Regions from separate parts of the Chryseobacterium sp. AG363 genome, predicted to be linked through region 2. Evidence: riboswitches for the same ligand, from Rfam matches in the RefSeq annotation. Region 2 holds a riboswitch; each other region holds the start of a gene.
What was found. A riboswitch is a leader RNA that binds a small molecule or an ion and turns the genes downstream of it on or off. The one in region 2 is predicted to bind S-adenosylmethionine.

Region 1 (10,180 bases), on a different contig from region 2:
TACGGAAAATCAGAACAGGATTAGCATTGCTAGCCGTTGCTGGAAGCTATATGTGTGCCCAGCAATGGGAAAATGTTGGAGGCATTCAGGATGTATCTGCAGGAGGAAGTGGTTTCAATAATCTTGTTATTGACAATTCAGGAAATTATTATCTGTCCTATTATGATGTTTCTGTAGCTAAAGGTTCTGTTCAGAAATTTAGCGGAAGCTCATGGTCTTACTTAGGCGGTGTTCCAGGCGTAACTACAGGAACAGCCACTTATAACTCATTGTCTATAAGTCCAAACGGAAACAGTATTTATTATACCAATCAGCTTGGTTATCCAGGCTCCGGGATGGAAGTACGTTTATTTACAGGCTCTTTATGGTCTCAGCTTCCTAATGCTACAGACAGCTCGGTAAATTATCAGGCTTCTGCGGTATCTTCTGATAATATTATATTCACTTATGGATCTTACGGTTCCGGAACAGTAAAAAAATATTCCGGAGGTGCATGGGAACAGGTAGGAAATGCAGGTTTTTCAGGAGGTGCTGAATTTGCTGAGATGGTAATAGGAACCAATAATATGGTGTATACCTGCAATGTTTCCGGAGGGATAAAAGTATATCAGAACAGTACAGATGCCAGCTCAGCACAAAACTGGACACTGGTAGGCGGAACAGCAGCAGATGATTCTTCATCAGGAGAGCAGTATAATGCTGATATTGCTTTAGATGGAGCAAACAGAATCTATGTTGCTTATGTTTCTAACTCTGGAGGAGGAAGGAAGTTGAATGTCAGAAAGTTTGACGGAAGCTCCTGGGTACAGGTTGGAAATGCCAACTTCTCAGAGGGAAGAGTACAGCATGTTGCCTTAGCAGTAACAGAATCAGGAAAGCCATATGTGGTAGCCAGCCGTTTTGAAAATGATAATTTCCTGAGAAATACCGTTTATCAATTAGACGATTCGCAAAACTGGGTTCCTTTTGGAGGAGATTTTGTTTCAGATGGTGAAGCAAAATACAATGATTTAGCAATAGATAAGGCACAAAATTATCTTGTTTTGGCTTATTCCGACAATACAACAAAGGTGAAAAGAGTTTCTCTGAACTTTAATCCACAAACATGCAGCAATACAGATCCTGGAACCAATGTTGGTGATATTGGTTGTGTAAGTTTTATGTATCGCGGACAACAGGTTGCTTATACTACGGTAAGAGGAGCAGACGGAAAAATCTGGCTTCAGCAGAACCTTGGAAGCTTACAGGTGGCTACATCATCAGCGGATGCGAATTCTTATGGAGACCTTTTCCAATGGGGAAGATGGGATGATGGACACCAGCTTAGAAATTCCCAGATGGTACCAGCACCATCTCCTAATACTCCGGAAGGAGCAAGTACCACTGCTGGAGCTTATGTTGCAGGATCTCCGGCATGGTGGGCAAATTTTGCAAGTGGAGATACATGGAATGGGGCATCACTTGCAGATGTCAATGCTTCTGTAGGTATAGATCCTTGTAAAGCAATAGGACCAGACTGGAAAATGCCTTCTCAGGCAGACTGGACAACTTTAATAGGAGCAGAAAGTATTGGTAATCCGGCAACAGCTTACAGCAGCAATCTCAAATTACCGGCAGGAGGATACAGAAGCTCCAGTGACGGGAACTTTACTTTTGTAGGGCAAAGAGGGTATTTCTGGAGTTCAGATACATCAAGTTTAGGAGCGAAATATCTGTATATCGGATCGACAATTGCCAATCCGTCGGCCGGAGCTATGAGAGGACAGGGATCATCAGTAAGATGCATCAAGCCTACCTCTTCTTTGAGTACTTCAGAAACCAAACTGAATCAATCTGTAATTGGAGTGTATCCTAACCCTACAAAAGGAATTCTTATGGTTAAAGCTGATTCAGGAATTGAAAAAGTAAACGTTGTGAACGCTGTAGGACAAAGAATGAATGTACAGTTCTCGGATCATCAGATCAACATGACTGAACTTCCTTCAGGGTTGTATATTGTAGAATTAAAATTAAAGAATGGACAATCCATTTCTAAAAAGATTATAAAAAATTAAGCGAAATTCAATACCAAAGATTTCGCCAAAAGAAATTAGTTCATTACAATTACTTTTATTGGAAGGCTCATGAAATTTTTATGAGTCTTTTTATTTGATTTTTTCCAAAAAAATGAAATATTTCCCGAAAACTGATTCAAAATGATGGTTATGAATAAAAAATAACACTATATTCGATAAAAAATAAGATATGAGAAAATTTTATTCCGTTGTTTTTCTGCTGATTACAATAGGTGTTTTTGGTCAGATCAATTATACAATTTCTCCCAATCCATTCAATGAAACAGATGCCATTACGCTTACAGTTCCAGGTGATCAGATTGACGAGTCTGCCTGGGGAGTTTCCAATAATGCCATTTATATGTGGACCTGGTCGTTTGATACCAATTATCAGAACAGTCAGGATTGCCCTACCAATGGTAGCTGGAATAATTCCAATGATCTGAATAAACTGAATTACAATGCCACAACAGACAGCTATTCAATAACATTTACCCCAGCTTCATTTTTCGGAAGAACAGGAATCGGAAGATTTGGGTTTTTATTAAAGGATAAGACGGGATCGCATCAGACTTCACCCGATATTTTTGTAAACGTAGGTACTTTAAACTTGACGCTTACAAATCCATTAGCGAACAGCCTCACTTCAGTTCCTACGGGAAATTCCATTACTATTACGGCGACGGCAAGTACCAATGTTACATTTCAGTTAAAAGCTAACGGAACTGTTGTCAATTCAACAACAACGCCTTCACAATCTTATTCTTACAGTTATACGGTTACTCAGGATGCAAATATGGAACTTGTGGCGACACAGGGAACCAATTCCAAAACGGCAGCATTCATTGTACAGGTTCCGAGAAATGTTGTTTCCCAGGCAATACCCAACTGGATCAAGCAGGGAATCAATTATCATCCGACAGATCCAACCAAGGTGGGATTGGCTTTATATGCTCCGGGAAAAAATTTTGTACACGTCATAGGAAGTTTCAATAACTGGACGGTGAATGATACCTATTTAATGAAAAAAGACACCACAAATCCCGATCTGTACTGGATTGAACTCAATGGAATCACTCCTCAGCAACTTTATACCTTCCAATACAGAACAAATGATTTGAGAAAAGTAGCAGACCCTTATTCCCCACAAATTTTATCTTCTTACGATGACCCGTGGATTTCGGCTTCTACCTACCCGAACTTACCAGCATTTCCTGCCGGACAGGGTTTTGAAGTGTCAACATTTAAAACAGGCCAGACCGCTTATAACTGGCAGGTTACCAATTTTCAGAGACCTGAAAAACAAGATCTGGTAGTCTATGAATTGTTATTGAGAGATTTCACACAAGAAAAGAACTGGCAGTCACTGATTAATAAAATTTCCTATTTAAAGAATTTGAAAATCAATGCTATAGAACTGCTTCCCATCATGGAATTTGACGGAAATCTTTCCTGGGGATACAATACTTCTTTCCATTATGCATTAGACAAAGCCTATGGAACTCCGGAAAAATTCAAAGAATTTGTAGATTTATGTCATCAGAACGGAATTGCAGTCATTCTGGATGTAGCGTTTAATCATGCTACAGGACGCTCTCCTTTAGTTAGACTTTGGAATATTGATCCTGATGGTGACGGCTATGGTGATGTTGCACCGAACAATCCTTACTTTAACCAGGTACCGAAACATTCATACAATGTCTTCAATGATTTTAACCATACAAGTCTTTCAACGCAATATTACGTTGAAAGATGTCTTCAGCAATGGCTTACGGAATATCACATAGACGGATTCCGTTGGGATTTAACCAAAGGATTTACGCAAAGCTGTTCTGAAAATGATGAGGCCTGTACCAATGCCTACCAGCAGGACAGAGTGGATATCATGAAAAATTATGCTGATAAACAATGGGCCATTGATCCCAATTCTTATATGATCTTCGAACACCTGGGAACTGATGCAGAAGAACAGCAATGGGCAAATTACAGAATAGCAGAAGGAAAAGGCGTTATGCTTTGGAATAAACAGACAGATCCTTACAATCAGAATACGATGGGCTATCAGGAAAACAGCAACTACGACCGTATGAATCACAGTCTTCACGGTTTTACCAATATGAGTGCCGTAGGTTATGGAGAAAGCCATGATGAAGAGAGGCTGATGTTTAAAAACCTTACCTATGGTGCTATAAACGGAGGTTACAATGTGAAAGACCTGAATACCGCTCTTGAAAGAATGAAAACTTTCGGGGCAACCTTCTTTACCATTCCAGGTCCGAAAATGATCTGGCAGTTTGGAGAATTAGGTTATGAATTCAGCATCAACAGATGTGCGAATGGTACCATCGACAGCGGATGTAGAACCGATGAAAAACCTGTAGCATTCACTTTAGGATATGATACCAATGCGAACCGAAAAGCAGTCTATGATACATGGGCTAAAATCATCAACATCAGAAACAGTCATCAGGTTTTTAAATCTAAAACTTACAGTATAGAATCCAATAACCTTACGAATGATCCTACTGGTCTTATCACAAGAATTTATGTGTATGATGCAGCTATTACAACAGGAATAAAGAATGTTGTCGTATTGGCCAATTACACGACTTCCGCACAGAATGTAGTGCCTTATTTCCCTTACACTGGTCAATGGCGGAATTTAATGGATAACAGTATTTCGAATATAGTTTCCACAACGGCTCCGATCACTTTACAGCCCGGAGAATTCAGAATCTTTGGAAATTATGCAGGTGCGTTGTCTACTGTAGATACCAATGCGGTCAACAAATTATCTCTTCAGATTGCGGATAATCCGGTTCGCAACGGAATCGCTCACCTCGTTTTCAATAAAGCAAAAAAAGGTGAAATTTCAATTTTTGATATGACCGGTAAAAAACTGGATACTTTCAAACTGGATAAAGAGAGCGGAACTTACGATGCGAAGGTTGATTATCCAGCAGGCACGTATCTTGTGCAGTTGAAATCAGATACAGGAATAGCCATTCAAAAGATGATTATTGAATAAAATAAATTATAAAATAATAAAGGCAAATTTGCGGATCAGCAGATTTGCCTTTTTTTGTAAGTTCAAAAAAATAGTCTACTTTTGCAGTAGATTTATCAAGAAAGGTGGAGGGATTTGGCCCGGTGAAACCTTAGCAACCTACACGGTTCCAGAAGTGTAAAGGTGCTAATTCCAACCCTTTGGGGGAGATAAGTGAAGTCAATATTCTATATAAATTCCATTTCTTGAAGTCTTGTGTATCTGCGGAAAGATCCGTCAGATTGGTAGTATTAATTGGCAAGAACAAAAATGAAAAAATTAAGCACAGCTGTACTATTGCTTGGAGCAATTCTGGTAGCTGCTCAGGAAAGTGAGGAAAAAGGAAAACAGATCGAAGATATCATCATCGTCGGAAACCGTAATGTTAAAAGAACAAAACTGGAGACGCCGGTTCCTGTAGATGTTATCAATATCGATAAAATCCAGAGAAGCGCTCCGCAAATGACCGCTCAGGATCTCCTGAATTACGTGATTCCGTCGTTTAATGCGGTGAGGCAGTCTGCTTCTGATGGCACAGAGCATATTGATCCCGTAACATTAAGAGGAATGGGCCCTGATCAGGTTCTCGTATTGCTTAACGGAAAAAGAAGACATACAACCTCATTGGTCAATTATCAGAATACTGTAGGAAATGGTTCTGTAGGAACAGATTTGAGTACCATTCCCGTAATTGCTATTGATAGAATAGAAGTGTTAAGAGACGGAGCTGCTGCACAATATGGTTCTGATGCTATTGCCGGAGTGATCAACATTATTCTTAAGAAAAATGCCGGAGCTTCAGCAAGTCTTACTTACGGATTAAGCGGAAGAAATGATGGAGATACTTATCAGGCAGGAGTCAACTATGGTACTTCATTAGGAAAAAAAGATGGTTATATCAATCTATCCCTGCAATTAAGCCACAGAGGAAAAACCACAAGAACTCAAAATCACGATCTGGATATTTTCGGCGATAATTTTGCTTATGAATTTGCTGGTGACGCTGAAGCGGTAAAAGCAGCCAGAGCTACGGATGATGCCGAAATTGAAAAAAGAGGGTTGACCCGTGATGATTTTAATTTTCAGATCGGAGATGCCCAGATCAGACAGGGACAGTTGTTTTTCAATTCAGAATATCCTTTTAATGATCATTTTAAACTCTATTCTTTCGGAGGTTTCAGTATTAAAGAAGGAGAAGGGTTTGGTTTCAGAAGACTGCCGAGCGAAAAGTCTAATGTAGTTTCATCCATTTATCCGAACGGTTTTCAGGCGGTTCTTGGGTCTCAGGTATATGATGTTTCCTATGCCGTAGGTGCAAAATATAATGTTAACGACTGGCTATTTGACCTTAGTAACACCTTTGGAAGCAATACTTTCAATTATAATGTAAACAATACGAATAATGCTTCTTTGGGAGCAAAATCTCCCACCCGTTTTTATGCCGGAGCGCATAGTTTTCTGCAGAATACCATTAATCTTGATGTTTCTAAAAATATAAACCGTTTCAATATTGCTTTCGGTGGTGAGTTCAGGTTTGAACAATACCAGATTAAAGCGGGTGACGAAGCATCCTATACCCAATATGACATCAATGGAAATGTTGCCACTGAAGGATCAACAGTGCTTGGTGCAGGCGGATCTCAATCCTTCATCGGATTCTCTCCCAACAATGCCTTGAAGAAAGACAGACATTCCACGGCAGTATATGCAGATGTTTCCTATGATTTGGATAAAAAACTCAACATTGACGCTGCTGCCAGATTTGAAAATTATTCAGATTTCGGAAATACCTTGAATGGAAAACTCGCTGTACGATATGAGTTTGTAAAAAACTATGCGGTAAGAGCCGCTGTTGGGACAGGATTCAGAGCACCATCATTGCAACAGCAGTATTTTAATAATTCCTATGCGGATATTTCTACCTCGGGTTCAAAGATTGTTACCAAAGGAATATTCAGCAACGATAGCGAAGCCGCTAAAATTCTTGGATTTGATAAACTCAAACAGGAAACTTCTGTCAATGCAAGTGCTGGATTTACGCTTAAACCTTTAAACAACTTGACAATTACTATAGATGGATACTGGATCAAAGTAAAGGATAGAGTTGTGATCACCAGCAATATAACAGATAAAAGACTGGATCAGTTTAAGGTAGAAAGCGGAAGATTCTTCGCCAATGCCATTGATACAGAAACGAAAGGAGTAGATGTAGTGGTTTCCTATGACTGGATTCTTGGGAATGGAAAATTAAATTTGAATCTTGCCGGAAACTATACGGAAACAAAAATCACAGATTTTCATTTTCCTGAAAACTTAGGAACGCCTCAGGATCAGTTTTTTGGTCCCGATCAGATCAATATCATTGAAACCCTGTCTCCAAAAACAAAAGCTTCATTAGGATTAAATTATGGAATAGGAAAATTCAGTTTTCTCGTAAGAAATACCTATTTTGGTAAGGTAATAAGAGATGGTTATCCGTTTGGAGACGTGCAGGAATTCTCACCAAAAGTAGTGACAGACATCAGCGTTGGGTATGATATTACTAAAAGTATCAATTTTACAGTAGGAGCCAACAATATATTTGATGTCTTTCCGGACCGCCAGATTTATAAAAATTCATATTATGGAGTATTCAAATATGCGCCTGTACAGATGGGAACGCTGGGGAATTATTTCTTCGGAAGGCTTAATTTTAATTTTTAATCATTAAATGAGTACTTCCTCACATCAGATTGGCTGGAAAACAGCCGCAGCCATCGTCGTTTCCAATATGATCGGAACAGGGATTTTTACCACCTTGGGATTTCAGCTTTCCGATATTACCAACACCTACAGTATTTTCCTGCTATGGAGCATCGGAGGAGTTCTCGCATTGTTCGGAGCTTTTTGCTACGCAGAATTGGGCTCCCATTTTAAAGGAAACGGAGGCGATTTTATTTATCTTAAAGAAACCTATCATCCGATTTTCGGATACCTCATAAGCTGGATTTCGCTCATCATAGGATTTTCCTCTCCCGTAGCGCTGGCAGCTTTGGCTATGTCAAAATATCTTTCTGTATTTGAATATTCTTTTGGAAACGGATTTGCCATAGCCGCGATATTCCTGGTGGCAATTGCATTATCATTCAGCCTGAAAACATCCAGCAGGTTTCACAACTTTTTTACATTCATTAAAATCGCTTTTATTATTGTACTGGTTATTCTTGGAGTAGGAATTTCAAATTCACCGCAGATCGGCAACAGCCTTAATTTCAGTGACAGCTGGCAAAATGAGATCATGCTTCCTGCCTTTGCTACCTCTCTGGTATTTGTGACCTATTCATACACAGGCTGGAATTCAGCTTCCTATATTGCGGGAGAAATAAAGGATGTGCAGAAAAACCTTCCCAAATCATTGATTATAGGAACTGTTTTTGTGACGGTAAGCTATATTCTGGTGAATTATATTATGCTGAAACACGCTCCAGTAAATCAGCTGGCAGGAAAAGAAGATGTGATGGGCGAAGCAGCAGTCAATATGTTGGGTCCGGCTTTTGGAAAAATTGTTAATATTTTTATAGCCCTGCAGCTGATTGCAACCATAAGCGGATACTTGTGGGTTGGCTCAAGACTGACACAGGCTTTTGCAAAACATACCCACATCTGGAAACCATTGTCATCTGGAAATGCAAAAGGAATTCCGGTAAGAGCTATCTTTGCCCATGCTGTGATTGCTGCTATTATTATTTTAACGGGAAGCTTTAAAGAAATTTTTGTTTATACAGCTTTTATACTACAGCTTTTTGCCAGTCTTGCGATTTCGACGGTTTTCTTTCTGAAGAAAAAAGACAGAAAAATCTTTAAGTCGAATGCTTTCCATATTTTTCCGGCAGTTTTTCTTTTGTTCAGTATCTATATCCTCTATTTTACATTCATTCATAATCCTAAGGAAAGCTTGATAGGATTGGGAATTATCGCTGTAGGAATTATTTTATATCTGATAGACAGAAGACTTTCTAAAGGATATCAAACTTAGTTTTGATGATTCAGAAAGGGAATAAACAGATTGGCAAATCTACCTTTTTGTGGTTTTGCATCCTTTATCCCTAATGCTCAAAAATTTATGATGATTTGGAATTTTAATTTTGAATTAATAATCCTTATCTTTGCACCCACAAAATTTCTACAATGTCTAAATCATTAATTCCAAAATTAGAAGCTATAAAACAAAGATATAATGAGGTTGCAGACCTTATTATACAGCCTGATGTCATTTCAGACCAAAAAAGATATTCTTCTTTGAACAAAGAATATAGTGATTTGGGAAAAATTGTAAGAGTTTATGATCAGTACAAAGGCGCTTTGGACAGTATCGCAGAATCTGAAGAAATCATTGCAGATGGTTCAGACAGAGATCTGGTGGATCTGGCTAAAGAAGAAAAACTGGAAGCTCAGGCTAAAATTCCCGGATTGGAAGAAGAGCTGAAAGTATTGCTGATTCCTAAAGATCCTGCAGATGACAAAAACGTTATCGTGGAACTACGTGCCGGAACCGGAGGTGACGAAGCCGCTATTTTTGTGGAAGATATCTACAGAATGTATACCATGTATTTCAAAACAAAAGGATGGAGACATGAAGTGACAGATTCTAACGAAGCAGCGAAAGGATACAAGGAATTGATCATGAAAGTGGAAGGAGAAGGTGTTTACGGAATCATGAAGTTTGAATCCGGAGTTCATCGTGTACAGCGTGTACCTGAGACAGAATCTCAGGGAAGAGTACATACTTCTGCCATTACGGTTGCAGTTCTTCCGGAAGCTGAAGAAGTAGATTTTGAACTGAATCCTGCAGATATTGAAATGCAGACTTCCCGTTCAGGAGGTGCCGGAGGTCAGAATGTAAACAAGGTTGAAACGAAAGTTCAGCTTACCCACAAGCCTTCAGGACTTGTTGTCGTATGTCAACAGGCTCGTTCTCAGTTGGCTAACCGTGAGCTGGCGATGGAAATGCTGAGAACAAAATTATACGATATCGAATTACAGAAAGTACAGGGAGATATCGCAGCACAGCGTAAATCCATGGTTTCTACCGGTGACCGTT
Region 2 (10,180 bases):
CTCTGAGCCTGCTGTCTTAAGGTTAAAAACTTTGCCTGCTCATTATTATTTTCATCAAAAATTAAAATATCATCGGATTCATTGGAATTGGCCTTAAAGATTCCGAAGATGGCTTTTGCGGTTAAAAGTTTCTCATCCAGAATTCTATTCAAAATGACCTGAGCATCTTTGAACAGTTCTTTTGCCTGAGCTCCTACCACCTCATCTTCCAGAATATTCGGGTATTTTCCGTGAAGATCCCAGCTTCTGAAAAACGGAGACCAGTCGATGAAAGGAAGAAGCTCTCTCAGATCCTGATTTTCAATTACTTTTATTCCGAGATTATTCGGTGTGAAAATTTCTTCATTTTCCCAGTCAATTTTAAATTGATTTTCCCTTGCTTCTTTAATGGAAACATAATCTTTATCCACCTGTCTGTTCAGAAACTTTTCTCTGAAATCAGAGTAGTCGTTCTTTAAATCCGAAACATATTCTTTATTTCTGTCACCCAGCAATGAGCTTACAACGTTTACCGCTCTTGAAGCATCATTTACGTGAACGACGGCATTTTTATATTTTAAATCTATTTTGACTGCGGTATGTGCTTTTGACGTTGTAGCACCGCCGATTAATAGAGGGAAATCCAAATTTTGTCTTTCTAATTCTGAAGCGATGTACACCATTTCATCCAAACTTGGGGTAATCAGTCCGCTTAATCCTATAACATCTACTTTTTCTTCAATGGCAGTCTGAATAATCTTTTCGGCGGGAACCATTACTCCAAGGTCAACAATTTCATAGTTGTTACAACCTAAAACGACACTCACAATGTTTTTGCCTATATCATGAACATCTCCTTTTACGGTTGCCATTAATATTTTTCCGTTGGCAGGTTTTGTTCCGTCTTTTTCTGCTTCAATAAAGGGCTGCAAATAGGCTACTGCCTTTTTCATTACCCTTGCAGACTTCACTACCTGAGGAAGGAACATTTTTCCGCTACCGAATAAATCTCCTACGACTCCCATTCCGGTCATCAGATTAACTTCGATAACATGTAGCGGTCTTTCTGCCAATTGTCTTGCTTCTTCTACATCTTCTTCAATAAAACGGTCTATTCCTTTTACCAAAGCATGGGTAATTCTTTCCTGCAATGGATTGTTTCTCCATTCTAAGTCTTCAGTTTTTTCTTTCTTAACTGATTTATGCTTTTCGGAATAGTCGAGAAGTCTTTCTGTAGCATCTTCTCTTTTATCCAGGATGACATCTTCTACAAGCTCCAGTAATTCTTTATTGATCTCGTCATACACTTCCAGCATTGCCGGATTCACGATACCGATGTTCATTCCTGCCTGAATCGCATGGTACAGGAATACAGAGTGCATGGCTTCTCTCACCGTATCATTTCCACGGAAAGAGAAAGAAACATTACTCACTCCTCCACTCACGGATGCGTAAGGAAGGTTTTGTCTTACCCAGCGTGTCGCTTCAATAAAATCGATGGCATTTCTTCTGTGCTCATCCATTCCAGTTGCTACCGGAAAGATATTTAAGTCGAAAATGATATCTTCTGCGGGGAAGCCAATCTGGTTCACCAAAATATCATAGGAACGTTTTGAAATTTCAATTCTTCGTTCAAAACTGTCTGCCTGTCCTACCTCATCAAATGCCATTACAATGACAGCTGCACCATACCTTTTGATGGCCTTGGCATGTTTGATAAATTCTTCCTCGCCTTCTTTTAAGCTAATGGAATTCACGACACATTTTCCCTGAGCTACCTGAAGACCTGCTTCAAGGATCTCCCATTTGGAAGAATCTACCATAATCGGGATTCTTGCAATATCCGGTTCAGAGGCAATTAAGTTCAGGAATTTGATCATCGATGCTTTTCCATCGATCAACCCATCATCAAAGTTAACATCCAGAATCTGGGCACCTCCTTCTACCTGATGGCGGGCAATATCTAAGGCTTCAGAGAATTTCTCCTCTTTAATCAGTCTTAAAAACTTTTTGGATCCGGCAACATTTGTTCTTTCACCAACGTTGATGAAATTACTTTCCGGGGTTATGATAAGAGGCTCGAGGCCTGATAATCTTAAATACTTCATTTTATTCTTCTAAAATATAGTAGGCATTATTGGCATTCTGCTTCAATAAATCCCTATGCTTACTTAAAGCTGTAATCAGCGGAAATCTTTTGTATGCTAAACCATGTTCTTTAGCAAATTTTTCAATCTCCTCTGTAATTTCATTATAATACATATAACTGTAATTGGGAAACAGATGGTGAGCAACGTGAAAATTGAAATTTCCCAACACATTTCTTACAAACCAGTTATTTTCTTTGAGATCATTGGTTACTTCCAGCTGGTGGCGAAGCCAGCTAAACGGCAGACCATTCTCTTTATTTAATTTTGGAAAAGCATTATCAGGAAGCGGATGCAAAGGCAGTAAAACAAACAATGCAAAAATACTTGCTGATATCACCTGTAAAAACCACGCTCCTAAAGCCAATCCTATTGATACTTTAAAGAACACTACAGGAACCACAATCTGATAAAAGAAATAGAACAGCTTATAGCTTATCATTTTTACTTTTTCAATGGTGGGTATCTTTCCCTGGGTTTTTAAAATCACCCTTTCTTTATCAAAAAAGTCTCTGAAGTCTCTTATAAACATCCAATTGAACAAATACAACGGATAGACTAAAAAGAAAAACTTGTCCTGATACTTCTGTACTCCTTTCGCTTTAATCCACGGTACAATTAAAAGCAGTCCGCTCTGTTCGATATCCGTATCCCATCCATCTACGTTCGGATAGGCGTGATGGCTTGCGATATGTCTTTTTTTCCAGATATATGAATTGGCGCCTACAAAGTCAAAAATGTGAAGAACCAGCCCGTTTAATCTTTTACTCTTATAAATGTTATTATGGGCCGCTTCGTGGATTAAGTTTAAATAAATTAAAACCAGAGAGATTCCCATTAAAACAAAACTCAGAATATAGATCCAATGCTTTTCGGCATTAAGAACAGCCAGAATATATAAACCTATATAGATCAGTGGAAGTAGTACCGCTTTGATCTGAATGTAGATATCTCTGTTTTCAGAAATGGCTTCTACTCTTTGGTTCACTTTCTTTCTCAGCTCATTAAATAATCTGACATCCTCGGAATCTTTTAAGTAAATTGGCTTTTCCATATTTATAACTTTGTGGTTTACTTAAAGTTAATATTAATATTTCAGCCTTTATTCTTGATTTTAATTTAAAAAATCTATCAAATCATACAAATTTCTTCAATTTCCTTGGCTCATATTTTTCTACCAGATCAGCAATCGCTTTAATATGTTCAGGCGTTGTACCACAGCATCCTCCTATAATATTGATTAATCCTTTCTCTACATATTCTTTGATCTGCCTTGCCATATCTTCCGGAGTTTCGTCATATTTTCCAAAAGCATTCGGTAAACCGGCATTCGGATATGCTGAAACATAGAATTCTGAATTATGAGCCAGTGTTTCAAGATAAGGAGTCAGCTGATCTGCTCCCAATGCACAGTTGAAACCTACACTTAATAAATTCAGGTGGGAAACTGAGATCAGAAAAGCTTCTGCGGTCTGTCCGCTCAAAGTTCTTCCGGAGGCATCGGTAATGGTCCCTGAAACCATGATCGGGATCTCAATTCCTCTTTCGTCCTGCAGTTCATCAATAGCGAATAAAGCAGCTTTTGCATTCAAAGTATCAAAGATGGTTTCTACCAGAAGGATGTCTGAACCCCCATCCAACAAAGCTTCACACTGCTGTTTGTAAGCTACTCTCAATTCTTCAAAAGTGATGGCTCTGTATCCCGGATCATTCACATCAGGGCTTAAACTTGCTGTTCTGTTTGTAGGTCCGATAGATCCTGCTACAAATCTCGGTTTGTCTGGATTTTTCGCAGTATACTCATCACAGGCTTTTCTGGCAATTTTTGCTGACTCATAGTTCAGGTCGTATACCAGATCTTCCATGTGGTAATCTGCCATCGCAATGGTAGTTCCTGAAAATGTATTGGTTTCAATAATATCAGCTCCGGCTTCCAGATATTTCTTATGAACTTCTTCAATCGCCTGTGGCTGTGTCAGAGAAAGCAGGTCATTATTTCCTTTTACCGGATGTTCCCAGTCTTTAAAACGCTCTCCACGGTAGTCTTCTTCTTCGAATTTGTATCTCTGAAGCATGGTACCCATCGCTCCGTCAAGAATTAAAATTCTTTCGGATAAAGCTTTATATAATTGTTCTGAATTTTTCATTTTAATCTATTTTGGCTAAAACCAGTTGCTATTTGAATTAATCCAAAGCTTGTTTTAAATCTGCAATGATATCTTCTACATTTTCCAGTCCTACTGAGCAACGTACCAGTCCTGCAGTAATCCCTACTTCATTTCTTTCTTCGTCTGATAATTTGGAATGCGTTGTAGAAGCCGGATGCGTAACGATCGTTCTTGTATCACCTAGATTAGCAGACAATGAACACATTTGTATCTTATCTAAAAAGTTTCTTCCTCCTTCTATTCCCCCTTTTATTTCAAACGCCACAATATTTCCTCCGAGTTTCATCTGCTTTTTGGCGACTTCATAACTAGGATGGGATTTCAGGAATGGATATTTTACCAGTTCAACATTAGGATGGCTTTCTAAAAACTCCGCTACTTTCAAGGCATTCTCACAGTGTTTTTCTACACGGATCGCCAATGTTTCTAAACTTTTTGATAATACCCAGGCATTAAAAGGAGACAATGCAGGACCTGTATTTCTTGCGAAAAGATAAATTTCTCTGATCAGGTCTTCTTTTCCTACCGCTATTCCTCCTAAAACTCTTCCTTGTCCGTCAATCAGTTTCGTTGCTGAGTGTACCACAATATCTGCACCATATTTGATAGGCTGCTGAAGGTAAGGTGTTGCAAAACAATTATCTACAATAAATATAAGATTATGCTTTTTGGCGATCTGACCGAAAAACTCAAGATCCAGAATTTCAATAGCGGGATTGGTAGGAGTTTCAAGGTATAAGATCTTTGTATTAGGTTTGATGTATTGCTCCACATTCGCTGCATCTTCTGCTTTGAAATAAGAGGTTTCAATATTCCATTTCGGGAAATATTTGGTAAACAAAGTGTGGGTAGACCCGAATACTGACTGGCAGCTTACAATATGATCTCCAGCGTTTAACAATGCTGCAAATGTAGAATAGATGGCTGCCATTCCTGTTGCAAAGGCATATCCTGCTTCTGCACCTTCCATTTTAGCGATCTTATCTGTAAACTCGGTTACGTTTGGATTAGAGAAACGGCTGTATAAGTTTTTTGGTTTTTCTTCTGCAAAGCTTGCTCTCATATCTTCTGCATCCTGAAATATAAAGCTGGAGGTAAGATAGAGCGGCGTAGAATGCTCATCAAACTGAGTTCTTTCCGTCTGGGTTCTTATTGCTGATGTTTCAAAATTTTCCATATAGTTTTAATTAATTTACCAAAATAGCAGTCTAACAATGTACCAATTAAAATCTTCGCTTTGCTCAGAATAACGACACCAATTATTGGTAAACTGGTACATTATTAGATTGTTACATTAAATATTATTTTGTTTCACTTACTCTTAAAATATCTCCGAATACTCCTCTTGCGGTTACCTTTGCACCAGCTCCGGCTCCCATAATCACGATTGGATTTTCTCCATAGCTTTCTGTGTAGATTTCAAAGATGGAGTCTGAACCTTTCAGTTGTCCCAATGCTGAAGTTGCAGGAACAGAAACCAGTTTTACATCCAGTTCACCTTTATCTTTCTGTAAATCTCCGTGCAGATCACCTACATATCTCAATACATGTCCGGGTTCCTGGTTTTCTTTTATTTTCTGGTATTCTTCGTCAAGCTCCTCTAGTCTTGAAAGGAATTCTGATTTTGAAACTTCAAGTAAATTTTCAGGAACCAGATTTTGAATGCTGATATCATCAAATTCATTGATTAAGTCTAATTCTCTTGCCAGAATCAATAATTTTCTTGCCACATCATTTCCTGAAAGGTCTTCTCTTGGATCCGGTTCGGTGTATCCTTTTTCCAAAGCTTCATTGATGATGGTTGAAAATTTATCATCTCTTAAAGAAAAATTGTTGAAAACATAGCTCAGTGTTCCTGAGAATACCCCTTTGATTCTTGTGATATTTTCTCCTGAAAGGTGTAATAACTTGATGGTGTCAATTAACGGTAAACCAGCTCCTACATTGGTTTCATACAAATACCGTCTGTTGTTTTTATTCAACGTATATCTTAGTTTTCTGTATTCTTCAATCGGAAGGGTATTGAAAATTTTGTTGGAAGAAACCAGATCAAACCCGTTTTCTGCCAAAGCGTGATAGTTTTTAACAAAATCCTTGCTTGCCGTGTTATCCACAACAATCAGGTTCTCCAGTTGATTTTCATTAGAGAAATTAATTAACTCTTCAACATTAGATGGATGCTCTGCTGTTAAAACCTCATCATTCCAATGGGCATCAAATCCTTTTTTGTTGAAGGCAATTTTTTTTGAATTGGCTACCGCAACGACTTTAAGGTCTATTTTTTTGCGTTTTTTAATCTCTTCTGCAGATTCAAGTACTTGTTCTATCAAGGTTTTCCCTACGTTTCCATGGCCAATAATGGCCAGATGAACGGTCTTTGGCTTTTTGAAAATTTCAGATTCTATGATGTTTCTTGTTTTTTCATCCTGTGAAGACGTCACAACGATATTGACTCTGTTTTCTCCTGCTACCTGGTTCAAAAGCAATGGAAAAACATTGTTTCTGGCAAGTTCTGCAAAAACTTTATTGAAATCTTCTGCAACAAAACCAATCACAGAAACATTATTGATACTATATATTTGGGAAACTTTTCCTGACTTTCTTTCTGCTTCGAATTCATCAATAAGACAAGCCACTGCTTTCTCTGCATCATTTTCATGAACCAGGATAGAAATTCCGTTTTCTACGGCCTGTTGAGAGATTACTCCTACACTGATACGCGCCAAAGTAAGCGCTTTAAAAATTCGTCCGTCAATCCCGATTTCTCCCAGGAAATCTTCTCCTTCAAATTTAACGATTGATCTGTTCTTCAAAAATTTTATTTCGTTAGCATTTTTCATTACTTCTATAAAATGTTTTTAATGATATTATTTAATTGTTGATATTCCATTAGGAAGGCATCATGCCCGTGTATAGATTGGATCTCGTGATAAGAAACATCTTTATTTTTCTCTTTTAAGTTTTCAAAACACATTCGGATTTCAGAAGCCGGGAAAAATAAATCTGTATCTACGGAGATCATGTGCATTCGTGCCTGTATGTTCTCCAGTGCTGTATCAGTAGCATTTATATTCATCAAGAGATGATTCATCAGTTTGTAACTCTTTAAACTAAACCTTTCGTTTAGTGCGTTACCATGATAAACCAGCCAGTCTTCTGATTCCAGGCGTTGTTTGTCCTGGTTATATTGGTTTTGAAATCTGTCATTGAGCGACTGCGGTGTTCTGTAGCACAACATGGCATGAATTCTTGCTTTCTGTAATGGTTCTTCTTTATCATTTAATAAAAATTTCTGAACCAGACACTGTGCATGAAGCCAGTCGTGCGTTCTGTAATCGCAGGCAATAGGAATAAAAATCTCAGCAAGATCCGGCTGCTGGGCAAGCATTTCCCAGGCAATTCCTCCTCCCAAAGAGCCTCCGATAATGGCATATAAATTTTTGATATGTAACGCTTCAAGTCCTTTCAAAAATATCGCTGCGATATCTGAAGGAGTAAAGTCTTCATAGTCTTCAATTAAAAAATCGTCATATCCGTTTCCTGGTATGTTGAAGCACAGAACGGTATATTGATCAGTATCAACAATCTGATTTTTTCCCACCAGCTGTTTCCACCAGCCTTTTTCTCCGGATACGTTTGAATTTCCGGTAAGAGCATGGTTGATTAAAATGACAGGGGCTGTAAACAGATCTTTCCCAAAGAGCTGATAGCTCAACGGGATATGGTATTCCTTTTGGGAATGAGTTTGATACGTAAGATTAATATAGTTTAGTTCTGTTTTCAATTCTATTAAATTTTAATACAATTGAAAATGCCACAGGAAATGGCTGAAAAGAACTTCAGTGAGTTATCTGTCCAAAATTATTTGGTAGAACGTAGCACCTTCTTTGCTTGCGCAAAGGGTTGCTAAGGTTTCATAGGGTCTAATCCCTCAACCTTTCTTGATAACATTTTCAATATTTGAATGAACGAATGGTGCAAAGGTAGTTCTTTTCTTTTAATTTCAAAAAAAAATTATTTTAATATTTAAAAAAGCCCTTAAATACAAGTATTCCAAGAGTATATTAATAATTATTCAGATGAAAAAAATTGGAATTACTTCTCAAAAAAACTAACTTCGTATGGAAAAGTGATGAGATATGACCGCCGAAAAAGATAGATTACAAGATACCAAATGGAAAAACTGGGGACCTTATGTAAGCAACCGGCAGTGGGGAAATGTACGTGAAGATTATAGCCCGAACGGGAATGCCTGGAATTTTACCAACCATAATAATGCAGAAAGCTATGCCTACCGATGGGGAGAAGAAGGTATTGCCGGAATTTCTGATATAAAGCAGCTTTTGTGTTTTGCTTTTTCATTCTGGAACAAGAAAGACAAAATGGTAAAGGAACGATTCTTTGGGTTGAGCAATCCTCAGGGAAATCATGGGGAAGACATCAAAGAAATCTTTTATTATCTGGATAATACACCTACTCATAGCTATATGAAAATGGTGTATAAATATCCGATCAATGAATTTCCTTACGATGACCTTGTTGCAGAAAACGGAAGACGCAGTAAAAAGGAACCGGAATATGAAATTTTCGATACCGGAATTTTCGATAATGATGAATATTTTGATATTTTCATTGAATATTGCAAGGCCGATCACAATGATATTCTTGCCAGAGTAACGGTCTGTAACCGGAGTCAGCATGAAGCACCTATTTTGGTAGCGCCCACTATATGGTTCAGAAACAACTGGAAATGGGGATACAATACCTATAAAGCAGAAGTCAATGCTTCTTATGACGGAAGTATCAACATTGAACACGACAGTATTTCGATCAAGAAGCTTTATTCCCGAAATACCAATGCACAAAGTGTATTTTGTGATAATGAAACCAATAATTCTAAGCTTTATGGGGCTCCTGCAGGTGAAAATACATATTTCAAAGATGGAATCAATCATTTTATTATCCATCAAACGAATACGATAAATCCCGCAAAGAAAGGGACAAAAGCTTCTTTTCTGATTGATGAGCTTATTGGTGCCGGAGAATCCAAAGTTTTTGAATTCAGATTATGCCCGGCTGAAGCTGATGAGCCTTTTGAAAAGTTTGATGAAATATTCAATACGCGACAGGCTGAAGCTGAAGAATTTTATAAAGAAATTCAAAATGATACCGTTAACGAAGATGAAAGAAATGTTCAGAGACAGGCTTTTGCAGGACTTCTCTGGAATAAGCAGTTCTATCATTACAATATTGGAAAATGGCTGAAAGGTGATCCCAACTTTGAAGCCCCAAGAAATTTCAACGAATATGTAAGAAATACGGAATGGAATCATCTCCATAATAAGGATATTATTTCTATGCCCGATAAATGGGAGTATCCATGGTATGCCACATGGGATCTGGCATTTCACTGTGTTCCGTTTTCCATCATCGATGCGGAATTTGCCAAGGGACAACTTTTGCTCCTTACTAAGGAATGGTACATGCATCCTAATGGACAGCTTCCAGCCTATGAATGGAATATGAGTGACGTGAACCCGCCGGTACACGCCTGGTCATGCTTCCGTGTTTTCAAAATTGATGAAAAAGCTAACGGAAAACCGGATTTATTATTTTTAGAGAAAGTTTTCCAGAAACTGCTTCTTAATTTCACCTGGTGGGTGAACCGAAAGGATAAAAACGGAAAAAATATCTTTGGTGGAGGGTTTCTTGGTCTCGATAATATCGGAGCTTTTGACCGGAATATGGAACTAAAGGACGGACAGCATCTTGAACAGGCAGACGGAACCAGCTGGATGGCCATGTATGCATTGAATATGATGCGTATTGCAATGGAGCTTGCCCAGTATTATCAGGTATATGAAGATATGGCCATCAAGTTTTTTG
Region 3 (10,180 bases), 160 kb from region 2:
TATTTCTAAAGAAGTACAGGGTATCAAAGCGTTCAGTATGTTCTATTCTCCTGTTTTTGAGAAGAAAGTGGATGAGCTGAGCCAGGCAAGTCTTGTATATCTGATGGATAGAAAGATTAACACAGACGGTAGCTTTGAGAAAGAAATTCTGGCAGCTTATAAAACTAAATACTGCAAAACCCCACCAAAATATGCTATTGTAGGGTTTGATGTGGTAAATGACATGTTGACCAGAGAGAATAAAAAAGGAGAAATCTTTAAGCAGATGAATAAAGTTCAGACTCAGCTTGCTACCAAATTTGAGTTTGTAAAATCTAAAGCTAACGGTGCATATGTAAATACAGGTTACAGAGTAATCAGGTTAGTACCATAAATGATTTATAGCACTTAGAACGAATATTGTTAACATTATAGTTATATTTGCATAATATTTAATTCAATACATGAAAGCACTTGTATTTCCAGGGCAGGGTTCTCAGTTCGTAGGAATGGGAAAAGAATTGTATGATTCTAGAAAAGATATTAAAGATCTGATGGAATCTGCCAATGAAATTTTAGGTTTCGACATTCTTTCCATTATGTTTAACGGTACGGATGCGGATCTTAAGAAAACAGAGGTTACCCAGCCTTCAATATTTATACATTCAGTAGCAGCATTAAAAGCAGTAAATGGTCTTGGTGCCGAAATGGTAGCAGGACACTCTTTAGGAGAGTTTTCAGCTTTGGTTGCCAACGGAGTTTTATCCTTCGATGATGGTTTGAAATTAGTTTCTGAAAGAGCGAAAGCAATGCAGGAAGCTTGTGATGCAAATCCAAGTTCTATGGCAGCTATCTTAGGATTAGACGATGCTAAGGTTGAAGAAATCTGTGCACAGATCAGCGGAATTGTTGTTCCTGCAAATTATAACTGCCCGGGGCAATTGGTTATTTCAGGAGAAACTCCTGCAGTAGAAGAAGCTTGCGCAAAACTGAAAGAAGCAGGAGCTAAAAGAGCGTTGCTATTGCCAGTAAACGGAGCTTTCCACTCACCATTGATGCAGCCTGCACAGGAAAGACTGGCCGCAGCTATCGAAAAGACAAAATTCAGAAAAGCAACTATTCCTGTATACCAGAATATCACGACAACAGCGGTAACCAATCCTGATGAGATCAAACAAAACCTGATCGCTCAGCTTACCGGTCCAGTAAAATGGACACAGTCTGTTCAGAATATGATTAAAGATGGTGCCTCTAACTTCGTGGAAGTAGGACCAGGAAAAACCCTTCAGGGATTGATCAAAAAAATTGACGGATCAGTAGAAGCTACTTCTGCAATCTAAACAAAAAATATGAACGCGATATTTTCACCGGGCAAGCTTATGCTTACTTCAGAATATTTCGCAATAGATGGAGCTCTTGTCTTAGCGGTACCTACCAGGCTGGGACAAGAGTTTTTCTTTGAAGAAAAACAAGATGGAAAATCCCTTGTTCTTTGGGAAGCCTATCATCAGAATAAACTATGGTTGAAGGCTGTCATTGATTATAAAACCTGGCAGGTCTTAGAAACCAATATTCCATCAAGTGCTGAATTTATTACCAAAACATTACAGAATGTTCAGCTGCTTTCTAATAGTAAATTCAAAACTGATCTTACTTACCATTTAAAAACCAATCTTCAGTTTCCAGCGGATTATGGGCTTGGAAGCAGTTCTACGCTGATGAATAATCTTGCGGAATGGGCAGAGATTAATCCTTTCCATCTTAACTCTATCAGCTTGGGAGGAAGTGGATATGACATTGCAGTTGCAAAAGAAAAGTCCGCAGTGCTTTTCCAAAGTAAGCCTGAGATAAAATATGAGAAAGTAGATTTTAGTCCGTCCTTTAAAAATGAACTGATTTTTATTCATTTAAATCAGAAGCAGGATAGCAGAGAGGGAATCAATTTTTACAAGTCCAAAAAGAAGTCTCCGAAATTGGTTGACGAATTTTCAGATCTTACAAAAAAAATATTGTTATGTCATGAATTGGAAAATTTTTCCGAATTAATGATGACTCATGAATATAAAATTGCCGATTTTCTTGAAATTCTCACAGTTAAGGAAAGGTTATTCTCAGATTGCCCTTCATTTGTCAAAAGTTTAGGCGCATGGGGGGGAGATTTTGTAATGAGTGCCAAATTTGGGGACTATAAGAACTATTTTTGGGAGAAAGGTTTTACAACTATTTTTGAATGGGAAAATATAATTGATTTGTAATCAGGTATTTATAATCCTGTTTTTTTATTTGCCATTCTGACTTATATCAGTATATTTAAACCACCTTTAACAAATAATTAATATTATTTTTGTTGAAAGCAATAAAGAAATAGAAAATATAAGTAAAATGAAAAACACTAAAATCATCCAGGATTTAGAGAAATTAGGGATTAAAGGAAACTATGAAGTAGTGTATAATCCTTCTTATGAAGAATTATATCAGGCTGAAGTTTCTCCTGAAAATCAGGGGTTTGAGAAAGCTGAGCTTACAGAATCAGGCGCAGTATCAGTAAAAACAGGAATTTTCACAGGTCGTTCACCTAAAGACAGATATATTGTTCAGGATGATGTTACAAGAGACACAATTTTCTGGGATGGTAAAGTAAACTTACCTACAACAGCAGAAATTTTCGGGTCTTGTAAAGAACTAGTGCTGAACCAGCTTGCAGAATCTAAAAAGATTTATGTAGTAGATACATTCTGCGGAACGAATGCGGATACGAGACTTAAAGTAAGATTTATCGTTGAAGTGGCATGGCAGGCGCATTTTGTTACTAATATGTTTATTCGTCCTTCTCATTACGAACTTGAAAACTTCGGTGAGCCGGATTTCACAGTAATCAACGGATCAAAGACTACCAACCCGAACTGGGAAGCTCAGGGATTAAACTCTGAAAACTTCATTATGTTCAACCTTACTGAAAAACTACAGATTATCGGAGGTACATGGTACGGAGGTGAAATGAAGAAAGGGATGTTTGCTATGATGAACTACTATCTTCCATTAAAAGGTATGGCTTCTATGCACTGTTCTGCTAACGTAGGAGAAAAAGGTGATGTAGCTTTATTCTTTGGTCTTTCAGGAACTGGTAAAACAACTTTATCAGCAGATCCTAAAAGATACCTTATCGGTGACGATGAGCACGGATGGGATAACAACGGAGTATTCAACTATGAAGGTGGATGCTACGCTAAAGTTATCGACTTATCTGCAGAAAAAGAACCGGATATCTTCGCTGCCATCAAGAGAGATGCTCTTCTTGAAAACGTTGTTGTTAACAATGGAGTAGCAGATTATACAGACGGATCTATCACTGAGAACACAAGAGTTTCTTATCCAATCTATCATATCAACAAAATTGTATTGCCTTCTAAAGCAGGTCATGCCAAAAAGATTGTTTATCTTTCAGCAGATGCATTCGGAGTACTTCCTCCGGTTTCTATCCTGAATGAAGATCAGGCGCAGTACCACTTCCTTTGCGGTTATACCTCAAAATTGGCAGGAACTGAAAGAGGAATTACAGAACCTCAACCATCTTTCTCACCTGCATTTGGTGAAGCATTCCTTACCTTACACCCGACAATGTATTCTAAAACATTAATCGGCAAAATGAAAGAGCACGGCGCTAAGGCTTATTTGGTAAACACAGGTTGGAATGGTACCGGAAAGAGAATTTCTCTTAAAGATACCAGAGCAATTATTGATGCCATCATTGACGGTTCTATTGATAATGCTCCTAAAACTCAGGTTCCAATTATGAACCTTGAAATTCCTACTGAATTGCCAAACGTTTCTACAGGTATTCTAGATCCTAGAGATACTTATGAGAGCGCTTCAGAATGGGAAGAAAAAGCAAAAGATCTTGCTTCAAGATATATCAAGAACTTTGAGCAGTATTGTGATACTGAAGAAGGTAAAAAATTAGTAGCTTCAGGACCTCAATTGCAGGAACAAACTATCTAATAGTTGCCAATCAACATACAAAAAGCCTCATCAGTGATGAGGCTTTTTTTTTATTCATATTTTTTACAGTTTTCAATCAGTTCGTTCTGTTCATCCAGTTTTAGGACGGTTGATTTGATTGATTCTTCAGTGAGGTATTTTATAATCATAAAGTGTTTTGAAGAAAAGTAAGACTCTTTGTCCAATATTTTATCTAAATACTGCGGGGTAGTGAAGGTCATCCCATATTTTGTTTTGTCGGAAAATTCAATACTTACTTCTATAGCATCAGATTCAATATTTTCAATTTCATCATCAATATGAATAGAAGTTATTTCCGGTTCATTGTTTAAACTAAAATAAAAATCAGAATACCACCTCAGTTTTCCTTCGTCATTCCAGATTCTTATATTTTCCGCATTTTTTTCTTCAACGATATAGTTTTTTCTTTTCGTCAATTGCCCGGAATATATTCCAATGTCTTTGCAATAAACCTTATCTTTTATCTTCATAAATTACTCTGATACTTATCCATAATTATCTGTAGAAATCTGTGCAATTCATGGGAAAAGGATAAGTAACAAAATTACTTCAAGCTTAATAAAGCCAGCCTATATCCATCCATTCCAAAGCCTGATAAAACGGCATCTGTATTGGCTGCCGTTACAGATTTCTGTCGGAATTCCTCTCTTTTATAAATGTTACTGATATGTACTTCTACTTTTGGCTTGCGAATGTTTTTCAAGCAATCAGCAATAGCATAAGAATAATGAGTAAAAGCTCCGGGGTTAATTACTAAGGCATCAAAATCATCCTCCTGAAGTCTGTTGATAAGTTCTCCTTCAATATTAGACTGGTAATATTTTAATTCATGGGTCTGGAACTCGGATCTTAAATTTTCCAAATAGCTTTCCATAGAAACATTTCCATAGATTTCCGGTTCTCTTGTGCCTAACAGATTGAGGTTAGGGCCGTTGATGATCAAAACTTTCATACCATAAAATTAAAAACTTTTTTCAATTAAAGATCAAAAATTTCTGGACAGATTTAATTTGTTGTATTGAATTATTGATAATGATATTTGTCATGTTTAAGAAAGTGGCAAAGCTTGTAACTCTTTATTGTGATGGGTTTTATTAAAAAATTACGTTAATTTTTGAAAATTTATCATGAAAAATAAATAAGTCTACTTGTTTTGTAGACTAAAAGTTTTTAGCTTTGCAACCATATTTCGATCGGCTTATAAAGAAAGATGGAGGGAACTGACCCTATGAAGTCTTGACAACCTACCCGTGGGGCAAGGTGTTACGTTCAGCCTTTTAAGGAAAAATAAGCATTTGGTTTATCGTATTTATCGATGCCCTTTGCTGATTTTTCTGCAAATGGCTAAATTTTAATATATGATAACTAAAATTGATTATGATTAGCAAAAATTTATTCAATTCTAAAGCCTGGATACCTCCCGTTGCTGCTTTTTTTCTGGGAGTAACCAGTGTAAGTGCACAGAATTCCAGACCGAAAAAAGATAGCCTTCATGAAAAGGAGATTGATGAAGTAGTAGTGGTGGCTTACGGAAAAGCTAAAAGAAACAGCTATACCGGCTCTGTAGCGACCATTTCAAGTGATAAGATTAATAACAGACCTGTAACCAATATCACCAAAGCATTGGAAGGCCAGGTTGCGGGGATTCAGACCACCAGTGCATCAGGACAGCCAGGTGCGGTTTCTACCATCAGAGTCAGAGGTATTGGTTCCATCAGTGCTTCCAGTGATCCTTTATATGTAGTGGACGGAATTCCTTTTGATGGAAACCTGAACTCCATTAGCCCAAGCGATATTGAATCTATAAGTGTTTTAAAAGATGCTACAGCAAGTGCTTTGTATGGTTCAAGAGGAGCCAACGGGATTATTATCATCACTACAAAATCAGGGAAAAAAGGAGAAGCCAGAGTTAATTTTAATATCAGTCAGGGATTCTCAGGACGAGCTGTCAAAGATTATGAACAGGTAAACACGGATCAATACTTTCAATTATATTGGGAAGCATTAAGAAACGGATATCAGTCCAGTAAAGTTTCTTCTCAGCAGGCTGCTCAGATGGCAACGGATAATCTTGTTTCTACCCTTGGAATTAATCCATATGGAACTGCTTATCCAAAACCGGTGGGAACAGATGGGAAATTATTGCCTGGTGCATCACCACTCTGGAATGACGACTGGAGAGATGTTTTACAGAGAGTGGCATCAAGAAACCAGATGGATCTTGATATCAGCGGAGGTAGTGATAAAAGTAATTACTTCTTTTCACTAGGGTATCTGGATGATAAAGGGATGGCGATTGAATCCGGTTTTAAAAGATATAATACCAGATTAAAAATCAATTCGGAAGTGAAGAAATGGTTAAATGTTGGAGTCAACTTAAGCTATACCAACAGTATTCAGCAGGCACCAACTTCTTCAGATTCCAAGGCGAGCAATATCATCAATGCCGCAAGGTTTATTCCTTCTTTCTATCCTTATTATGAAAGAAATGCTGACGGAACTTACGTTTTAGATGCTGACGGAAATCCGATTTATGATTTTGGAAAGTACAGGCCCACAAATGCACTTCAAAATCAGAATGCGGCTGCAACTTTACCATTAGACAAAAACGAAAATAAAGAAGATAACTTTTCAGGAAAAGGATTCATGGAATTCACTTTCCTGCCGGAACTGAAATTCAAAACAAGCTTCTCAGTTGATTTGGTGAATTATAACGGTCATTATTATTCAAATCCATTACTTGGGCAAGGAGCGGAAATTGGAGGTTCAGTGACGAAAACCAATACCAGAACACTATCTTATACAACCAGTAATATCCTTACGTACGATAAAAAGTTTGGAAAGCATCACGTTAATGCACTGGCAGGACACGAATTCTACAAATACGATTATCAGACGATTTCAGGAACAAGAAGTCAGTTTTCACTGCCTTATTACTATGAGCCGGATGCTGCTTCTCTGCTGGGAAGTTTCAGTGGAAACAGTAATAAATTAAGCTTATTGAGTTTCCTTGGAAAAGTAGAGTATGACTACAATAATACTTACTTTTTATCTGCATCGGGAAGAGCAGACAGCTCTTCGAGATTTGAAAAAGATAACAGATGGGGGAGATTCTGGTCAGTAGGAGGTTCATGGAAAATATCCAATGAAGAATTTATTAAAAGCCTGAATGTATTCAATCAATTGACATTGCGTGCCAGTTACGGAGGACAAGGAAATGATAAATTACTTAGACCTAACGGACAGCCGCTTTATTATGCTTATCAGGAGCTGTACAGATTTATCAGCCTTGGCGGAGAACCGGGTACAACTCTTGAAAAGACTTCCACTAATAATGTGAAATGGGAAACCAACCTTAATTTAAACGTAGGATTGGAATTCGCTATTTTGAATAACAGAGTTAAAGGGAATATCGAATACTTCAAAAGAAAAAGCCAGGATCTTCTGTTTAATATGCCGGTGGCACCATCGTTGGGTATCAGTGATTATCCTGCCAATATCGGAACCATTCAGAATACAGGATTTGAATTTTCATTGTTCACAACACCTATTAAGAATGATGATTTCCAATGGAATGTTGATGTTAACCTAAGCACTTTAAACAACAAAGTAACCAAATTACCGGGAGGTTCTCTTGTGGTGGGAACAAAGTTATTAACGGTAGGAGGTTCTGTATATGATTTCTTTATTCCGGAATGGGTGGGTGTAGATCCAAGCAATGGAAAACCATTGTGGAAAACAGTTTCTACCGATGCTAGTGGAAATTCAGTGGAAGGAACTACTTCGGAATACTCAAAAGCAACAAAACTACTGCAAGGTTCCGCATTGCCGAAACTGACAGGAGGAATCAGTACAAGCATTACCTATAAGAATTTTGACTTTTCAGGATTACTGACATTCAAAATCGGGGGTAAAATTTTAGATACCGATTATACTTCCATCATGCATAACGGAAGTGCCGGAGGACGTGCGTGGAGTTCTGAAATACTGAACAGATGGACACCGGATAATCCATATACAGATGTTCCCGCATTGAGCACAACAACAAATAACTGGACATCAACCTCTTCAAGATTCCTGTATTCAGGTACTTATGCAAGACTTAAAAATGTAAGCTTAGGATATACACTTCCTGAGGATTATTTTGAGAAAATAGGATTGAAAAAATTCAGAATTTATATCCAGGCAGAAAACCTTCTGACCTTCTACAAACATAAGGGAATGGATCCTGAGCAGGCGTTGGACGGAACAACGTATTACAGATATCCTGCAATGAGAACGATCACTTTTGGTCTTCAGGCAACACTTTAACCTTTAAAATTGAAACAATGAAACAATTAAAATATCTATCGTTTGCTCTTATCGGATTTTTGTCGCTAGCAAGTTGTGAAAGTGAGCTGGATACAGCTCCTACTGATCAGGCCAGCAGCGTAGAAGTTTTCAAAACAGCCGAAAGTGCCGAAACAGTGGTGAATGGTACCTGGGCAAAATTTAATAATGATGGAACAACCTATGCCAATATCGGGTATTCCACTGTGTTGAGAGCCAGTGATGCCATGGGAAGTGATGTGGCAGTACTGACTAATAAATATGGTTTCGCTTCTGCCTATGCCTTTACAGAAATGGTGAACAGTACAGCAAGCCGCCCGCTGTTTATCTGGACGATGTTGTATTCCACAATTAATAATATGAATAATGTGATTACAAGAATTGATGGAACGGAAGGCAGCCAGGAGAAAAAGGATCAAGTGAAAGGACAGGCAAAAGCCTTACGTGCTTTCTGTTACCTGAATCTGGCGAGCTTTTATCAGTTCAGCTATCTTAAAGACAAATCAGCATTGACAGCCCCGATTTATACAGAACCTTCCACAACAAGCACAGTAGGGAAGAAGAGAGCAAGCCTTGAAGAAATCTATACATTGATTAAAAGTGATCTTACTGATGCAGACAATCTATTGAAAACTTATACAAGAAATAATAAAGATAAGATTAATCGTGCTGTAGTCAACGGACTTCTTGCCAGAACTTACCTGAATACAGGAGAATGGAGCAAAGCTTCAGCATCAGCAAAAATCGCAAGGGAAGGATTTTCTCTCATGGCTCCGGAAAAATATAAGGATGGATTCAATGATATCAACAACGCAGAATGGATCTGGGGACATGCACAGACCCAGGAACAGTCTGATGAAAGTTATGCCTTCCATTATCTGGATGTATCTTCCTCAGGAAGTTATTATTACAGCTTTATGGCGGATCCTTATTTTAAAGACCTTTTTGATACTAATGATATCAGATCTCAATTGTTTTCATGGGACGGACAGAAAGGTAGAGAAGGATTGCTGAGGTATGCCAAGTTTAGATTTAAACCCACCCTTATCGCAGATATTGTGTACATGAGAGCTGCAGAAATGTACCTGATCGAAGCTGAAGCCGAAGCTAGAAACGGAAATGTTTCTCAGGCAGTAGCCGTATTGAACCAATTGAAATCAGCAAGAAATGCCAATATTTATAATGGGTCGTTATCACAAAATGCTGTGGTAGATGCAGTGTTGATCGAGAGAAGAAAAGAATTATTCGGAGAAGGATTTTCCCTTTCAGATATTATCAGAACGCAGGGTACAGTAGTAAGAAAACCGTTTGTAGATGCTGATGGAAAACCTATAAAAGTTCAGATTACTACACCGGACGGAACTGTGAAAACAGTAGACGGTAAAGGGCATTCTGTTCTTGATTTCCCGGATAAATCTGCTTTTACACCCAATAGTAATTATTATTTATTCAGTATTCCACAAAGAGAATTTGAGAATAACCCGAATTTATAAGATTTAGTCCATAATTAGATTGATTTTTTTAAGCCACTGCTTTTGCGGTGGCTTTTTGTCTTTAAGAATTTTTGTATAAGTCATTGAAAAGTATCCACTCTCCAATTAAAGATCTTGTTATTTTACGGGCAAAGTTTTTCTTTTCTCAAAAATGGAAACTAAACCTTCATTAAAAATAATCTTATTACCATCTATTTTACCATTAGTTACTCTCCTTGTATACCAATTTTTTGAATCTGGAGATTTTCCAAATTGTTCTAGTTGGATGATATTATTTTTTATTCTATACTTTCCTCCATAATAAACAGAATTTTTTCCTCTATGCTCATCAAATTTTCCAAAATACATAAGTGATTCAT

Region 1: it holds a riboswitch for S-adenosylmethionine, as region 2 does, so the genes downstream of both, DEU39_RS21115 (TonB-dependent receptor plug domain-containing protein) here and DEU39_RS16240 (alpha/beta fold hydrolase) in region 2, are expected to answer to the same signal.
Region 3: it holds a riboswitch for S-adenosylmethionine, as region 2 does, so the genes downstream of both, DEU39_RS15460 (SusC/RagA family TonB-linked outer membrane protein) here and DEU39_RS16240 (alpha/beta fold hydrolase) in region 2, are expected to answer to the same signal.

Annotation. Positions count from the first base shown of each region.
Region 1 is NZ_RAQF01000006.1:168,664-178,843, reverse strand. It holds gene DEU39_RS21125 (T9SS type A sorting domain-containing protein) at 1-2,054, shown strand, start outside; gene DEU39_RS21120 (alpha-amylase family glycosyl hydrolase) at 2,245-5,082, shown strand; SAM riboswitch class I at 5,172-5,277, shown strand; gene DEU39_RS21115 (TonB-dependent receptor plug domain-containing protein) at 5,371-7,803, shown strand; gene DEU39_RS21110 (APC family permease) at 7,811-9,115, shown strand; gene prfA (peptide chain release factor 1) at 9,268-10,180, shown strand, end outside.
Region 2 is NZ_RAQF01000003.1:714,869-725,048, reverse strand. It holds gene metH (methionine synthase) at 1-2,087, opposite strand, end outside; gene DEU39_RS16260 (fatty acid desaturase family protein) at 2,089-3,180, opposite strand; gene DEU39_RS16255 (homocysteine S-methyltransferase family protein) at 3,263-4,273, opposite strand; gene DEU39_RS16250 (O-succinylhomoserine sulfhydrylase) at 4,311-5,471, opposite strand; gene DEU39_RS16245 (ACT domain-containing protein) at 5,596-7,134, opposite strand; gene DEU39_RS16240 (alpha/beta fold hydrolase) at 7,140-8,078, opposite strand; SAM riboswitch class I at 8,139-8,245, opposite strand; gene DEU39_RS16235 (MGH1-like glycoside hydrolase domain-containing protein) at 8,434-10,180, shown strand, end outside.
Region 3 is NZ_RAQF01000003.1:558,836-569,015, forward strand. It holds gene DEU39_RS15430 (LysM peptidoglycan-binding domain-containing protein) at 1-373, shown strand, start outside; gene fabD (ACP S-malonyltransferase) at 444-1,319, shown strand; gene DEU39_RS15440 (GYDIA family GHMP kinase) at 1,329-2,234, shown strand; gene pckA (phosphoenolpyruvate carboxykinase (ATP)) at 2,362-3,978, shown strand; gene DEU39_RS15450 (hypothetical protein) at 4,029-4,469, opposite strand; gene DEU39_RS15455 (type II 3-dehydroquinate dehydratase) at 4,544-4,951, opposite strand; SAM riboswitch class I at 5,195-5,293, shown strand; gene DEU39_RS15460 (SusC/RagA family TonB-linked outer membrane protein) at 5,377-8,310, shown strand; gene DEU39_RS15465 (RagB/SusD family nutrient uptake outer membrane protein) at 8,328-9,821, shown strand; gene DEU39_RS15470 (hypothetical protein) at 9,939-10,180, opposite strand, start outside.